One region of the Pedobacter faecalis genome, then DNA from elsewhere that is predicted to be linked to it. Evidence: riboswitches for the same ligand, from Rfam matches in the RefSeq annotation. Region 1 holds a riboswitch; the other holds the start of a gene.

Region 1 (8,018 bases):
GCGGCAGGTACACGCTATGCGGATCAAGCTTGTGCAGCATGCTGTCGATAGGCAGGTGCGTAAGCGTATCTGGGTTTACCTCATCCACGTAGTTTTTGCGGATGATGTGCATGATTTCTTCAGCCTTATCAGAATTATTATGAGCATACTGGGTTACTTTGGTAAAAGTATAGCCCTGGTCTTTTAAAAACTTATACCCGAGAAACATACCTGCGATCAGGGTGACTGAGTAGGTAAGTGCGACAAAGACATTTTCGCGAGTGCTCTTTTTCATTTTTAAGATACACAAAGTTACGCAATAAAGATACCAAACTGACTATCAACCTTTCTGATTTTAATTTGTTTTGACAGTAAAAGCAGGGATTTCCCATTTCATAGGAAAATCACGATTTTAGCCGGCGCAAGTTATTATGATCAGAACAACAGAACAGGAATCAAATTACCGTGATATTGACCAGATGTCGGTACACGAAATACTTACCGGCATCAACAATGAGGACAAGTCGGTAGCCCTTCAGGTTGAAAAATGCCTGCCTCAAATTGAACGTCTTACTGCCGCAGTAGCGGAGCGGATGAAGCAGGGCGGTCGACTGTTTTACATTGGCGCGGGTACGAGCGGCCGATTGGGTGTTGTGGATGCTTCTGAATGTCCGCCAACGTTCGGCGTGCCATTTGATCTTGTTGTGGGCATTATTGCAGGTGGGGATACGGCCATACGCCGGGCCGTTGAAAATGCAGAAGATGATGAAACGCAGGCCTGGGCCGATTTGCTTGCTTATAATATTTCGGACAAAGATTGTGTCGTTGGACTCGCTGCATCGGGCACTACCCCTTATGTGACCGGTGGATTAAACGCCGCCAGGGAAAATGGTGTTCTTACCGGTTGTATTGTCTGCAATGCAAATAGCCCCGTTGCGCAGGCTTGTGAGTATCCTGTGGAAGTGGTGGTGGGACCTGAATTTCTTACGGGCTCAACCCGAATGAAGTCGGGCACCGCACAAAAAATGGTTCTGAATATGCTGAGCACCACAGTGATGATTCGCCTGGGACGAATTAAGGGCAATAAAATGGTGGATATGCAGTTAACCAATCATAAGCTGGTGGATCGCGGTACACAGATGATTATGGCGGAGTTGAATGTCGGCGAAACGGAAGCTGCGGAACTGCTCTCGCAACACGGCAGCGTCAGAGCTGCAATTTCCGCTGCGCAAAAAACCAAACTATAAAAACAGATGCACGAGATAGAACCTTTTTACTTGTGGAGAGACGATTACATTGCGTCGGAAGATGACAGGTCTCCTTTCTTTAATACCCAATATTCCGAGTTTTATTTCGACAAGCAGCTTTATAACTTTCTGATCCATCCGCAATGGGATGACTTTGGCTCAAATACCCTGTACATTAAAGTCCTGTTTGTGGATTACGACAGAAGGTATGCGATCATTGAGTTGATTGGCGAATGGAACGACGCCATCAATAATGACATTATGCTCCTTAAGCGTGAAATTATTGAAATGATGATGGATGAAGGCATCAACAAGTTTATCCTGATCGGCGAAAATGTACTGAACTTCCATTCTTCGGAAGACAGTTATTACGAAGAGTGGTTCCAGGATGTAGAAGATGGCTGGATCAGCGGCGTGAATTTCCAGGAACATGTAATTACCGAATTCCGGAACAACAACATTGATTACTACCTGAATTTTGGGGGACAGCTTGACGATTTGGCATGGCGAACCTTGAAACCTCTGCAGTTTTTCAAAAAAGTTGAGGAAATCCTGACAAAAAGACTCGGGGCATAGCTTTTGTTTGAGGCAAAGTATTACTAACTTTAACAAGCTAATATTACCATCAAAATTATTAAACATGGAAAATAACAACAATTATAACTGGACCTCCCAGTACACCAACGTAGAGGATGTGACGGGAAAGGTTGCAAAGAAGTTCTTTGCCAATGTATTCCTCTGGATGTTTGTAGCGCTCAGTCTGTCGACTTTCGCTGCCTATTATTTTGCAAATACACCTGAACTGCTTGCTTATATGTTCAATCCGGAAACCGGAAAAATGGCAGCACTGGGATGGGTAGCCATGTTTGCGCCGCTTGGCCTGGTATTGCTCATGAGTGCCGGAATGAGCCGTTTGTCTTATGGTGCGCTTTTAGGGGTGTTTGTGCTGTATTCTGCGCTGACTGGTGTGAGTTTAAGCTTCATACTCCTGGCTTATACCGCTAGTTCTGTGGTAAGCTGTTTTGCAGCCGCAGCGGGTATTTTTGGTTTGATGGCATTTTTGGGTTATACGACGGACATTGACCTGAGCAGGTTCGGCTCAATTCTGATGATTGGACTGGTAGGCTTGATCATTGCTTCCATAGTTAATGCCTTTATACAGAGCGAGAGCTTCAGCCTGTTCCTGGCTTTCATCGGCATCGCCATCTTTACGGCGCTGACTGCCTATGATGTTCAGAAACTGAAGCGTATAGGTGCTGGTCTTGAAGAAAGCGGCGCACGCATGGAAGATGCTGACACCAAAAAGCTGGCCATCATGGGTGCTTTGTCACTTTACCTTGACTTCCTTAACATTTTCTTGTATCTGTTAAGAATCTTCGGCGACAGAAGATAATCACACAAAATTCACAGTCAGTTAACACTGACTTCAAACCTTGAACGCATATTTGGAGAACACATTTTATTCTCCAAATATGCCTAAAAGGGAAGTGGACCTGGCCGTAATTTCTGATGTACACCTTGGAACCTACGGCTGCCACGCAAAAGAACTGCTCAACTATCTCAAGAGCATTAAGCCAAAAGCGCTCATCCTCAACGGAGATATCATCGACATCTGGCAGTTCAGCAAATCTTACTTTCCCGAATCTCATATGAAAGTGATCCGCCGGATCATGAAGTTTAGCACGGAGGGTGTTCCGGTATATTATCTTACGGGCAACCACGATGAGATGCTGCGCAAGTTCAGCGATTTAAGTATCGGCAGCTTCCTGCTCACCGACAAACTTGTGCTCGAACTGGATGGTAAAAAGGCCTGGTTCTTTCACGGCGATGTATTTGACGTGACTATGCAGCATTCTAAGTGGCTGGCGAAACTAGGCGCCATCGGGTATGACGCACTCATCCTCATCAATAGCCTCGCCAACTGGATGCTTACCCTTTTAAAAAGAGAGAAAATGAGCTTCTCTAAAAAGATCAAAGCAAGCTTTAAAGACGCCGTTAAGTTCATTAACGACTTTGAGACTACAGCGGCCGAGCTCGCTATAGATAAAGGTTACGGTTATGTGGTGTGCGGACATATTCATCAGCCTGAGATCAGGGAAATAGCGACCGACCAGGGCTCGGTCTGCTATCTGAATTCTGGCGACTGGGTCGAAAACCTCACTGCCCTTGAATATCACCAAGGCACATGGAGCCTATACAAATACCTGCCTGAAGATTTTATCGCATACGTAGACGATGCGGATCTGCTCGACAATGAAGATCTGAAGATGAAACTGGATGTAAAGGCCATGTTTCAACGCTTTAAAACAGAGCACATCTAGGAAAGGAAGCGGGCATACCAGTGTCCTGACGACTTGACGATCCGGTGCTGGGAACTAAAGTCGACATGCACGAGTCCGAATCTTGGATGGTATCCTTCAGCCCACTCGAAGTTGTCTGTAAGCGTCCATACAAAATAACCGTGTACCTTCACGCCCTCACGCTTTGCTTTAAGAACCTCTGCGATGTGGTCCTGCAGGTACTTCTTGCGGAGATCATCCTGCACCTCCCCGTTGGCCGTTACCTGATCCGGAAATGCTGCTCCATTCTCGGTGACGATGATCCGCCGGATTTGCGGGTAAGCGTCAAACTTCTTTAATATATAATAGATCGCAGGAGGGTACACTTCCCAATGCATTTCGGTTAACGGTACACCGCGTGTAGACGCCTTAACCAGTCCTGCATGGATATAGGGTGTAAACAGTGAATAACGGACCACTTCCCGCGTATAGTTTTGAAGACCCACAAAATCGAAGTCGAACACCATACGCTCTTCGTCGCCCGGATAAAAATATTTACCGATCTTTCGAAGTACCGGAACTTCACTGAGCGGATAGCCCAGACCCAAAACCGGCTCGATAAACAGCCTGTTAAACAGTACATCGGCCCGCAACGCGGCGGCTACATCTTTTGGCGTTTGCGAATAGGGCTCTACATGGGAACAGGAGAACGTGGTTCCGATCTGAGCACTCGGACATAGCCGCCTTAAGGTTCTACCGCCCTCAGCCATGCACAATACGGCATGGTGCACCGCCGGAAGGAAATTTCTTAGTCCCTTTTTGCCCGGTGCATGTACACCAAGGAAGTAGCCAGCTCCTGTAAAGACCATTGGCTCATTCATGACCATCCAGTTTTTGATGCGGTCGCCGAAATGAAGGGCGCAGACCTCGACGTATTCCGAAAACCAGTCGACGATAAGGCGGTTGGTCCAACCACCTTTTTCCTCAAGAATCTGCGGCAGGTCCCAGTGATATATTGTAGGCCAGGGTTCAATACCAAGCTCCAGGCAGTAGTCGATGACCTGATTATAAAAGGCAATTCCTTTCTCGTTTACCCGCCCGGTGCCTTCGGGTAAGATGCGCGACCAGGATAGGGAAAACCGGAAATTGGGAATATTCATCTGCTTCACCAGATCAATGTCACGCTTGTATTCCGCATAAAAATCGCATGCAGTCTGCGCATGATGACCGCCCTTTACTCTGCTCTTCTTGGAGGTGAATACATCCCAGATGGAGGGACTTTTACCATCGGTTCCGCAGCTCCCTTCGTTCTGAAACGCTGCAGTGGACACTCCCCATTGGAAATCAGCCCCAAAATACGCTCTGCTTAGCTCATCCATGTCTGGCTACTATAGTTTCCAAAATATTTCTCGTCTCATCAGGGTAGTCGACCGTTATCCGATCATTGCTTTCAAGCCAGGCACTGAGTACGTCACTATGTTTGCTCTTGAGGCTCTTCATAACCGGAACCCCCATTTCCATCAGCGCCGCTGCATTTAAATGCTGTTCATATTGGCCTTTCATAGGAATCACCAGCAGCTTTTTTTTCATAAACAGCGCTTCTGCCGGCGTCTCAAAACCTGCGCCGCATAGTACGCCTGTCGACATGGCCATACTGGCCGTAAACTTTTCAGAATTCACCGGCTGGATACTTACATTCTTAACAACGCGGCTTTTTTTGTTGTGTTTGGAAAACACCTCCCACTGCACATTCTTATAGACCGTAAGCTGCTTTATCAGGCGTTCATCATCGTAAGCGGGCAGATATACTGTATAGTAGCTCTTATCTTTCAACTCCTTCTCACGCACTGCTTGCCTGATCACAGGGGTGAAAACATTCTTATTGTATCGCTCAAAATGGAATCCATAGTGCACGCTGGCTGGCGCGTAGTTATTCAGGATCAACCTGCCCGTAGGATCGGCATGCGAAGCTTTCGGCGCATTTGGTGCGATAACCGCCGCCTGGTGACTCAGGCCGATACATGGTTTGTTCTGGAAGTAGCAGGCCCAGGCAGAAACGGGTTCAAAATCATTTATAATGAGGTCATACTCGTGAACCGGAAGGGATCGGATGGCGCTTCTCAGGGCGCGCAGATCGGCTTTTACGATGGTTTTCCACAGATTTACGCCGCCTGTCTTTCCGAAAATAAAGCTCATGCCTTTTAATTTGTATCGGACAGGAAAGGGAAGTTCCAGATCGCCCTGAATGCCGCTGACCAATACATCCACCTCTCCCATCTCACGAAGGAGCGGAACAATATCCATTGCCCGGCTCAAATGACCGTTGCCCGTGCCCTGCACGGCATAAAGTATCTTCATTATGCGTTAACCCGCAAATGAAGCCCTGATAATCTGACGCAGAAACACCTCCTTGAAGAAGTCGATGAGCAGAAACGGGTTAAAAATGGTAGCCATAATCGATCTGTTTTGGTCGCAAGCTAGCGTTACTGTGTAAACACTACATTTAGTTAATGTGAAGTTTTATCTCCGAACCCTTACGGAATCTGAAGCTGCTTGTGTCTTGATCTTTATTTGGAATTGATTTTTCTTTGTTGCATTTTTGTAACGCTTATAGAGAAAGACGGAGGGATTAGACCCTGCGAAGTCTTAGCAACCTGTACTTACAAGGTGCTACATTCTACTGGAGCCTTCTTTGCTCCCGAAAGATAAGTTAACTGGTAGCATTGGCTAGAGCACATTCAGCTAAACTCCGCAACTTTCCATTAAGCTTTGTATGTAATCAGTTCGGCACTTGTTTTGGCGCTGCGCCACTATCAAAAATAGCTTTTTACATGCTCATATTGTGTAACCCGTTAAATGAATATTAGAGAAGAACTAGAGAAACGTATTTTAATTATCGACGGTGCGATGGGCACCATGATCCAGCGATATACCCTGACTGAGGAAGATTTCCGGGGGGAACGTTTCAAGGATCACCCCTGTGATGTAAAAGGTAATAATGACCTGCTCAACATCACCCGGCCCGACATCATTAAGGCCATCCATACCGAATATCTTAAAGCCGGTACGGACATTATTGAAACCAATACTTTCAGCACGCAGCGCATCTCTCTGGCCGATTACCAGATGGAGGAGCTCGACTATGAACTAAGCTTCGAGGGGGCTAAAATTGCCAAGGAAGCGGCCAATGAGTTTATGGCGGCAAATCCGGAGCGCAAGTGCTTTGTGGCCGGTGCCATTGGCCCGACCAACCGGACGCTATCCATTTCACCTGATGTGAACGACCCTGGGTTCAGGGCCATTAGTTTTGACGAACTTGTAGATGCGTATGACAGGCAGGTACGGGGACTGGTAGACGGGGGCGCCGACGTATTGTTGATTGAGACGATATTTGACACGCTGAACGCTAAGGCGGCGATTTTTTCTATAAAGAAATATGAAGCGGAAATTGGCCGCAAGATAGAGATCATGATATCCGGAACCATTACAGATGCTTCAGGGAGAACCCTGAGCGGACAAACCGCTGAGGCCTTTCTGAATTCGGTAATGCATGCTAAACCTTTAAGTATAGGGTTTAACTGTGCGCTTGGCGCAAAAGACATGCGTCCGCATATTGAGGAGCTTTCAGCTAAGGCGGGCTGTTATGTTTCTGCCTATCCGAACGCCGGACTCCCGAATGAATTTGGGGCGTACGACGAGACACCGCATGAAACTGCTCACCTGGTTGAGGATTTCATACAACATGGTTTTGTGAACATTGTGGGTGGTTGCTGCGGCACCACGCCCGACCATATCGGCTGCATTGCTGAAAAAGCAAAAGGCATTGCCCCGCGAAAAATCCCTCAGATCCAACCGTACATGAGGCTTAGCGGGTTGGAACCTGTTACGATTACACCAGAAAGCATTTTCGTTAACATTGGCGAGCGCACAAACATCACGGGATCACCTAAGTTTTCCAAACTCATCCTGAGTGGTGATTTTGAAGCGGCCTTGTCGGTAGCCCGCCAGCAAGTGGAAGGCGGCGCCCAGGTTATTGACGTGAACATGGACGAAGGAATGATCGACTCTGAAGCAGCCATGACGAAGTTCCTGAACCTGATCGCTTCGGAACCGGACATATCAAAGTTGCCGATCATGGTCGACTCCTCGAAATGGACGGTTATAGAAGCCGGACTAAAATGCTTGCAAGGCAAGGGCATTGTGAATTCCATCTCTTTGAAAGAGGGCGAGGATAAATTCCGGGAAAGTGCCCGGAAGATCATGACGTATGGTGCGGCTGTGGTAGTGATGGCTTTTGATGAACGGGGACAGGCCGACAATTATGAAAGAAGGATCGAGATCTGTAAGAGATCTTACGACATACTGGTTAACGAAATTGGCTTCCCCGCTGAGGACATCATTTTCGACCCGAACATTCTGACGGTGGCGACGGGCCTGGAGGAGCATAACAATTATGCGGTCGACTTCATTAACGCAACGCGCTGGATTAAAGAAAACCTCCCTTATGCTAAGG
Region 2 (8,018 bases), 1.7 Mb from region 1:
ACCGGCTCGCCATCGTACCGCTTCACGATATCCATCATTTGTTCCATGCTCAGCGCCCAGCCTTCCTCCTTCTGCTTAATCAGCCTAGAGTACGAGCAGAATTTGCAGTCATACACACAAAGGTTGGTGGGTTCTAAATGAAAGTTCCGGTTGAAATAGGTCAGGTCTCCATGCTTATATTCCCTGATGAAATTAGCGAGCACACCCAGATAACCCAGTTCCGCTTTTTCGTAAAGATAAACAGCCTCATCAAATGTAATCCGCTCCCGGTCGCGGACTTTCCTGGCTATATTTCTATGCTCTCCGGGCAGACTGGCGTCTGATAGAAGCAAGTTCAGTAATGAAGTATCCATATGTTGTTTAACTCAACAAAAATAGGATAAAAATGCCAGGAAGATGTCATTACAGCAACATATGCTTGAGTAAGACTAACAAAAACGGGGATAATCGAATAGACTATCCCCGCTTCAAATTTTTCAGAATATCCTTAATTTGCGGCTTTGCTGAAGTTAAGGACGATGTATGCGGCACCGCTACCATATTCAACGGGCGACTTGATCACCATGGTATTGCCGTCGGCCGAAGCCAGCACTGTCCGGTATCCGGAACTGATATCTCTCGCCTTCTCTCCTTCATTCAGCTTCTTAAACTGAAACGTTTGATCGGCAGGACTGGCAGACCAGTAAATATTTTGTGTCTTGGCTGCGCAATTACTGCCTCCCGGAAGCGTATAGGTCCCGTTGCCACTATTGGTTAGCCGCCATGTGCTGCCAATAAAGCAGGTATGAGGCCCTTCATCAAAAAGTGATTTTACAGCAGATTGAGGGACACCTTCAAACGTGATGTCGTTAAGCACCCAGCTTCCGGTGATGTTACCTCTTTTTACTGTTGTATTTGTTCCTTTGGGAGAGCAGCTTTGCAATACCATCATTGAACTGCATATGATGGCAGCTAGTAACACTATTCTTTTCATATCTTCATTTTTGCTTTGCTAATTACATAAATCTTGCCAAACACCAGTAACTAACAAGTTTTCGGCTTAACTTTGTTATATGAAGCCAGAAACTATTGCCATTCATGGGGGTAATTTTTACAAGCCCAGCACCGGAGATGTGACATCACCAATCAATTTGTCGACCACCTTTTTCCGTAACGAGGACGGTGGCTATTCGGGTGGACATATGTATAGCAGAATAAGCAATCCGAACCGGACTGCGCTGGAAAAAGCGTTGTCGGCACTCGAAGGCGGGGCTGATGCCTGTGCTTTTTCCTCCGGAAATACGGCTGGTATGGCCGTTTTTCAGGCCTTGCCTGCGGGCAGCCACGTTATTGCGCCCGACGATATGTACTGGGGGTTCAAGAAACAGCTGCTGACCATGTTTAACGAAACACTGGAATTTGACTTCGCGGATATGACCTCGTCTGAGGCGATCGAATCCTGCATAAAACCGAATACAGCTCTAATATGGATAGAGACCCCATCAAATCCGCTGTTAAAGATCACCGATATCACTGCTACGGCGAAAATTGCAAAGCGGTTTGGTCTGATACTGGTTTGCGACAGCACATTCGCTTCACCCTGCCTGCAACATACGCTGGCGCTTGGGGCTGATATCGTGATGCATTCCTCTACCAAATACATCGGCGGCCATAGCGATGTACTAGGCGGTGCGCTGATTACGGCTACTCAGAATGAGTTTTGGGACAAAATCAGAAATATTCAGCAGGTTGGCGGCGCAGTGCCCTCGCCTTTCGACTGCTACCTGCTTTTGCGCAGTATTAAGACTTTGCCGTACAGAATGCGCGGACACTGCGATAATGGCCTTGCCCTCGCAAAATTCCTGGAACAACATCCGGCGATTGATGAGGTGTTTTATCCTGGCCTTGCCAACCATCCTCAGCATGAGATCGCAAGATCGCAGATGAAGGCCTTTGGAGGGATGCTTTCTGTACTGCTTAAGGGTGGCGCACAAAAAGCTAAAGCGGTGGTAAACAAGGTGGAATTGTTTGCCCAGGCGACAAGTCTTGGTGGTGTAGAAAGCCTGATTGAACATCGGGCGTCCATTGAAGGACCAGATACCAAAACACCGCAAAATTTAATTCGGATATCTGCGGGACTTGAACATATTGACGATCTGATTCGAGACCTGACACAGGCTTTAGGCTAAAAAAACGACTGAAACATTGATGCCAATTAATTGACTATAAGTCGTTTAAAAATATTTCGAAATATTATTTGGACGAATTGGCCGCGAAGTAGTACATTTGTCGTCGTTAGCGAGTAGCTAATCAAGTCAGCCTACATGGTTTGATTTATAAAGAAGTGGCGAGAGACAGGCTCTGAGACCCACTGGCAACCCTCCCCAACTGGGAAGAAGGTGCCAATTCCTGACCAAAGGCATGGTGCTATTTGGAGAGATAAATTGAAACGAAATGAAAACATTAAGAATTACTCCCGGATTATTCAGTGATCTTCACAGGCCTGCATGCATGTGCTTCGGCATGTGATCATTGAAAATCTTCCTCCTGCTATATCTTGTCATACGGAAGGCCCTGTACAGGGTACGAGAAAGTTACATCCCAGCGATAAGCCGCTTAGCTTAACCAATCATTAACCATAAAAAAATTTAAATATGTCAGCAAACCTTAAATTTGAAACACTGCAGGTACATGCAGGACAGGAAATAGATCCTACAACAGGGTCGAGAGCCGTACCTATTTATCAAACGACATCATATGGATTTAAGAATTCAGAACACGGCGCGAACCTGTTTGCGCTAAAGGAATTCGGAAATATTTATACACGCATCATGAACCCCACCAATGATGTGTTTGAAAAGCGGATTGCAGCACTTGAGGGTGGCGTAGCGGCCCTGGCAGTAGGTTCGGGACAAGCAGCGCAGTTCATAGCTTTAAACAATATCTTGCAGGCGGGCGACAATTTTGTCGCTTCATCACACTTATACGGTGGTTCATACAATCAGTTTAAGGTAGCCTTCAAGCGTCTGGGCATTGATGTGAGATTTGCTAACGGCGATGACGTTACAGATTTTGAAGCAAAGATCGACAGCGATACCAAAGCCATTTACGTGGAGACCATAGGCAATCCTGCGTTCAGTATCATAGATTTTGAAAAATTGTCTGAGATTGCCAACCGCCATGAACTGCCACTGATCGTGGACAATACATTCGGAGCAGCGGGCTATCTGTTCAAGCCTTTGGAGCATGGCGCACATATCGTGGTTCAATCGGCGACAAAATGGATTGGCGGGCATGGTACCAGCATCGGTGGCGTCATTGTAGACGGAGGAAATTACAACTGGGGCAATGGAAAGTTTCCGCAGTTTACAGAGCCTTCCGAGGGTTATCACGGATTGGTATTTAATGATGTCTTTGGCATCGGGGGTCCTTTCGGAAATATACAGTTTATCATTCGTGCAAGAGTGGAGGGATTAAGGGACTTTGGTCCGGCCATATCGCCGTTCAACTCGTTTTTACTGCTTCAGGGCTTAGAAACATTGTCGCTTCGTGTTCAGCGACATGTGGATAACGCGTTAGCCCTGGCAACCTGGCTGGAAAGCCATGAGGCTGTAAGCTCAGTGAGTTATCCTGGATTGCCGGGCAGTAAATATCATACTAACGCAAAAAAATACCTTAAAAATGGCTTCGGCGCGGTTCTTTCCTTCGAATTGAAAGGAGGCAAGGAATTGGCAACCCGGCTGGTGGACAGCCTGAAGCTGGTAAGCCACCTGGCCAATGTGGGCGACGCGAAAACACTCATCATCCAGCCTTCTGCTACTACCCATCAGCAGCTTAGCGAATCGGAACAGGTGGCAGCAGGCGTTTTGCCTAACCAACTTCGCGTGTCTGTAGGTATTGAGCACATTGACGATATAAAGGCGGATTTTGAACAGGCGTTTGCGGCAATAAAACTTTAATACGGAGTTCACAGGAATGACAAATACGGCGACGCATCGTTATAAAGAGACCTTCAAACTGGAGAATGGCAAAGAGATTAACGACCTTACGATTGCTTATCAGACTTATGGCCAGTTGAATGCGGAGAAAGACAATGTGATCTGGGTTTGCCACGCGTTAACCGCAAATTCAGATGTCCTGGACTGGTGGAAGGGTTTGTTTGGTCAAAATGACTTATTTAATCCGGAAGAGCATTTCATTGTATGTGCCAATGTGCTGGGCTCCCATTATGGGACCACCTCCCCATTAAGTATCAATCCGGCTACCGGTCAGCCTTACTACCTTTCGTTCCCGGAGTTTACGATCAGGGATATTGTGGCTGCACACCGCATCCTTACTGATCATCTGGGCATTGGAAAAATTAAGGTACTGATGGGTGGATCTTTAGGAGGTCAGCAATCTCTGGAATGGGCAATCACAGAAAACGACCGGATTGAAAATCTGGTATTAATTGCCACCAATGCTATACACTCGCCCTGGGGTATTGCCTTCAATGAAAGCCAGCGCCTTGCTATTACGGCCGACCGGACGTTCTACGCTCAGCAACCGGAAGGTGGTTTGAAAGGCTTAAAGGCTGCGCGAAGTATCGCGCTGCTCTCCTATCGCACTTACGATGCGTATACGGCTACTCAACTCGAAAGCGTAAACGACAAAACGGACAATTTTAGGGCCTCCTCTTACCAGAACTATCAGGGTGAAAAGCTGTGCAAACGCTTCAATGCCTATAGCTACTGGTACCTTACCAAGGCGATGGATAGTCACAACGTAGGACGCGGGAGGCGCAGCGTAAACGATGCACTTCTGGAAGTGAAGGCAAATACTTTAGTGATCGGCATTGAAAACGATATCTTGTTCCCGCTTTCAGAACAAGAGTTTTTGGCTAAATCTATTCCTGATGCTGAATTTCAGCCCCTGAAATCTGCGTATGGCCATGATGGCTTCCTGATTGAGACGAACGTGCTCACAAAAATGATAGGCACATTTTTAAAAGAGCATGCAGATAAAAAGATAATTAAATTACATAAAACAGCTTAATTGATTCATGAGCAAAAAACTTAAGATTGGCCTGTTTGGTTTTGGCGTGGTCGGACAAGGACTGCACGACATTATCCGCGGACAGGAACTTAACCTGGAGATTGTTAAGATAGCAATTAAAGACCCTTCAAAAAAACGCATATTAGATGCGCACCTTTTTACGACCGATCATGACGAAATTTTAAACAACCCAGAGATCAATACCATTGTAGAATTGATTGACGATGCCGACGTTGCTTTTAATATTGCAAAAAAAGCACTTATGAGCGGAAAGAACGTTGTATCGGCAAACAAAAAGATGATTGCGCATCATCTTGCGGAACTGGTCCAGCTTCAGGCAGACCACGGTACGTCGCTGCTATATGAAGGTGCTGTATGTGGTAGTATCCCAATAATCAGGAATCTCGAAGAGTATTACGACAACGAACTTCTGCACGGCATAAGCGGAATATTTAATGGTTCGTCGAACTATATCCTTTCCAAAATATTTAATGACGGACTGGAATATGGCGTAGCACTAAAGCAAGCTCAGGACCTCGGGTTCGCTGAAACGAATCCGATATTGGATGTCGGCGGATACGATCCTAAGTTTAAGCTGGCCATTGCGACCGCTCATGCTTACGGCTTGTTTATTAACCCGGATAAGATCTTGAACGTTGGTATTCAAAACCTGTCTGACAACGACATTCGTTATGCGAGAGAGAAAAATTTCAGGATAAAGCTGGTACCAACAGCCAGGAAGATCAGCACAAAACAAATCGTGACTTACGTGCTCCCTAAGTTTGTTAAATCTGACGATTTTCTCTTTAACGTCGAGAACGAATATAATGGTGTGACCGTTCAGGCTGCCTTTGCGGATAAGCAATTTTTCTTTGGAAAAGGTGCTGGTGGTCACCCAACCGGCGCAGCAGTGTTATCGGATATTGCAGCCTTGCGGTACGACTATCGCTACGAGTATAAGAAATATCATCAGCACAATGGTTTGATACACACAGACAACGTCGACATTGAGGTTTACCTGCGTTACACGCATGAGTATACTATCGAGAAGCTTGGCATTAAGAACATCGTGGAACGTTTCGTTCGCGACGATTACAAATATGTGATCGGAAATGTAAATCTAAAGAGCCTGCTCGCAAATCGTGACTTGTTGGAGCAAAAGGACATTTTTATTGCTCATACAGGAAGGTATACATATACCGACGAGCAAATAAAAGCGGTTGTTGAAGAGGCTGTGCTGGCGAATTAACAACTAGGCCATAAAAAAGCCCCTTGTGGATCAAGGGGCTTTTTTTATATCTCTAAAGCTTATATCTCACGCTCTATATCCCAGTTCTCCAGGTAATCCGCCACCCGTCGTACAAATGAGCCGCCTAATGCGCCATCTACCACGCGGTGATCATAGGAAAGTGATAAATACATCATATGACGGATGGCTATGACATCCCCAAACTCAGTTTCCAGCACTGCTGGTTTTTTCTTAATGGCTCCAACAGCCAATATAGCTACCTGAGGCTGGTTAATGATCGGTGTGCCCATGACATTCCCAAAGGATCCTATATTTGTAAGCGTAAAAGTTCCGTTTTGCGTTTCATCCGGCTTCAGCTTTGAAGCCCTGGCCCTGAGCGCAAGATCGTTCACAGACTTGGTAAGCCCGACAAGATTGAACTGATCCGCGTTTTTTATCACCGGTACGATCAGGTTTCCTGAAGGCAAGGCTGCCGCCATTCCGATATTGATGTCTCTTTTTCTAACGATCTGTGATCCGTTAACGGTCACATTTATCATCGGGTAATCCTTGATGGCCTTAGTCACTGCCTCGATAAATAACGGTGTAAAAGTTATTTTCTCCTTTTCACGCTGCTCAAACGTCTTTTTAACCTTCTCCCTCCACAAAACCATATTGGTGACATCCGCCTCAACAAAAGAGGTTACATGGGGCGATGTCTGTTTGCTCATTACCATATGATCAGCAATAAGCTTACGCATACGGTCCATCTCAATGATCTCTTCTCCAGCGGAGAGCGATGTCGAAACAGGTGCTCTTACCGGAGCCTCGGCGCTTGTATTCAAAACCGGAATGTCTTCCTGAATGTTTTTGTTATGCTGAACTTGACTGCCTTGCCTTTGACGGATGTAAGAAAGCAGGTCGTCCTTAGTAAGACGGCCTTCAGATCCGCTGCCAGGTATATGATCAAGTTCCTCGTTGCTGATGTTTTCCTCCGCCGCAATGCTCTTCACCAAAGGGGAGTAAAACCTTTCAGATACCGCCTTTACTCCAGGTATATCGTTAAGCGGCGGGAGATCAGCTGGCAGATCGTCTTCTGTTTCTTCCTGTTTTACCGGCGCACTAGTTACCTCAGCTTCGATCTCAATAATGGCTAAAATATCGCCCACCTGGGCCACCTCATCTTCCTTAAACAACTGCCTCACCAGCTTACCCGACACCGGAGAAGGAACCTCAGAATCTACCTTATCTGTCGCTATCTCGAGAACTATATCATCCACTTCTACCGCGTCACCTGGTTGCTTTGCCCATTTAATGACGGTGGCTTCTGCAACACTTTCCCCCATTTTTGGTAACAACAATTCGTATTGAGCCATTTTTTATTTCATGATTGGTATTGCAGGCAAAAGTAAAGTATTTTGAACACTTAAACCTAATCAGGGCCAAGTTCATTCAAAATCATACCTAAAGCGGCTACTGCAGAGCGTTCTATATTTTGCGTCCGCTTGTTTCCAAAAGTAAAAAGCCGCGCAACAACCTGCTGCTTGTTAGCTACCGCTATCCAAACGGTACCGACAGGTTTTCCCGGACTCGCACCATCAGGCCCTGCAATTCCGCTCACCGCAACAGCATAGTCCGTGTTAAACGTGCGGAGCGCTCCGGCAGCCATCTCGGTAACGGTCTCTTCGCTAACCGCCCCGTATCTTTCCAGGGTTTGCTCACTTACACCGAGTATCTTTATTTTCAATTCATTGGAGTAAACAACTCCACCACCCTT

What was found. A riboswitch is a leader RNA that binds a small molecule or an ion and turns the genes downstream of it on or off. The one in region 1 is predicted to bind S-adenosylmethionine.
Region 2: linked by a shared signal. The riboswitch ahead of QEP07_RS00745 (O-acetylhomoserine aminocarboxypropyltransferase/cysteine synthase family protein) and the one ahead of metH (methionine synthase) in region 1 are both predicted to bind S-adenosylmethionine.

What each region holds. Positions count from the first base shown of each region.
Region 1 is NZ_JARXOW010000001.1:1,899,421-1,907,438, forward strand. It holds gene QEP07_RS08580 (S41 family peptidase) at 1-274, opposite strand, end outside; gene murQ (N-acetylmuramic acid 6-phosphate etherase) at 411-1,226, shown strand; gene QEP07_RS08590 (hypothetical protein) at 1,233-1,802, shown strand; gene QEP07_RS08595 (Bax inhibitor-1/YccA family protein) at 1,867-2,619, shown strand; gene QEP07_RS08600 (UDP-2,3-diacylglucosamine diphosphatase) at 2,699-3,547, shown strand; gene QEP07_RS08605 (GH1 family beta-glucosidase) at 3,544-4,884, opposite strand; gene QEP07_RS08610 (glycosyltransferase family protein) at 4,877-5,863, opposite strand; SAM riboswitch class I at 6,111-6,217, shown strand; gene metH (methionine synthase) at 6,362-8,018, shown strand, end outside.
Region 2 is NZ_JARXOW010000001.1:163,203-171,220, reverse strand. It holds gene mqnE (aminofutalosine synthase MqnE) at 1-353, opposite strand, end outside; gene QEP07_RS00755 (lipocalin family protein) at 488-973, opposite strand; gene QEP07_RS00750 (trans-sulfuration enzyme family protein) at 1,053-2,168, shown strand; SAM riboswitch class I at 2,311-2,425, shown strand; gene QEP07_RS00745 (O-acetylhomoserine aminocarboxypropyltransferase/cysteine synthase family protein) at 2,634-3,938, shown strand; gene QEP07_RS00740 (homoserine O-acetyltransferase family protein) at 3,955-5,013, shown strand; gene QEP07_RS00735 (homoserine dehydrogenase) at 5,021-6,262, shown strand; gene QEP07_RS00730 (dihydrolipoamide acetyltransferase family protein) at 6,322-7,617, opposite strand; gene QEP07_RS00725 (competence/damage-inducible protein A) at 7,674-8,018, opposite strand, start outside.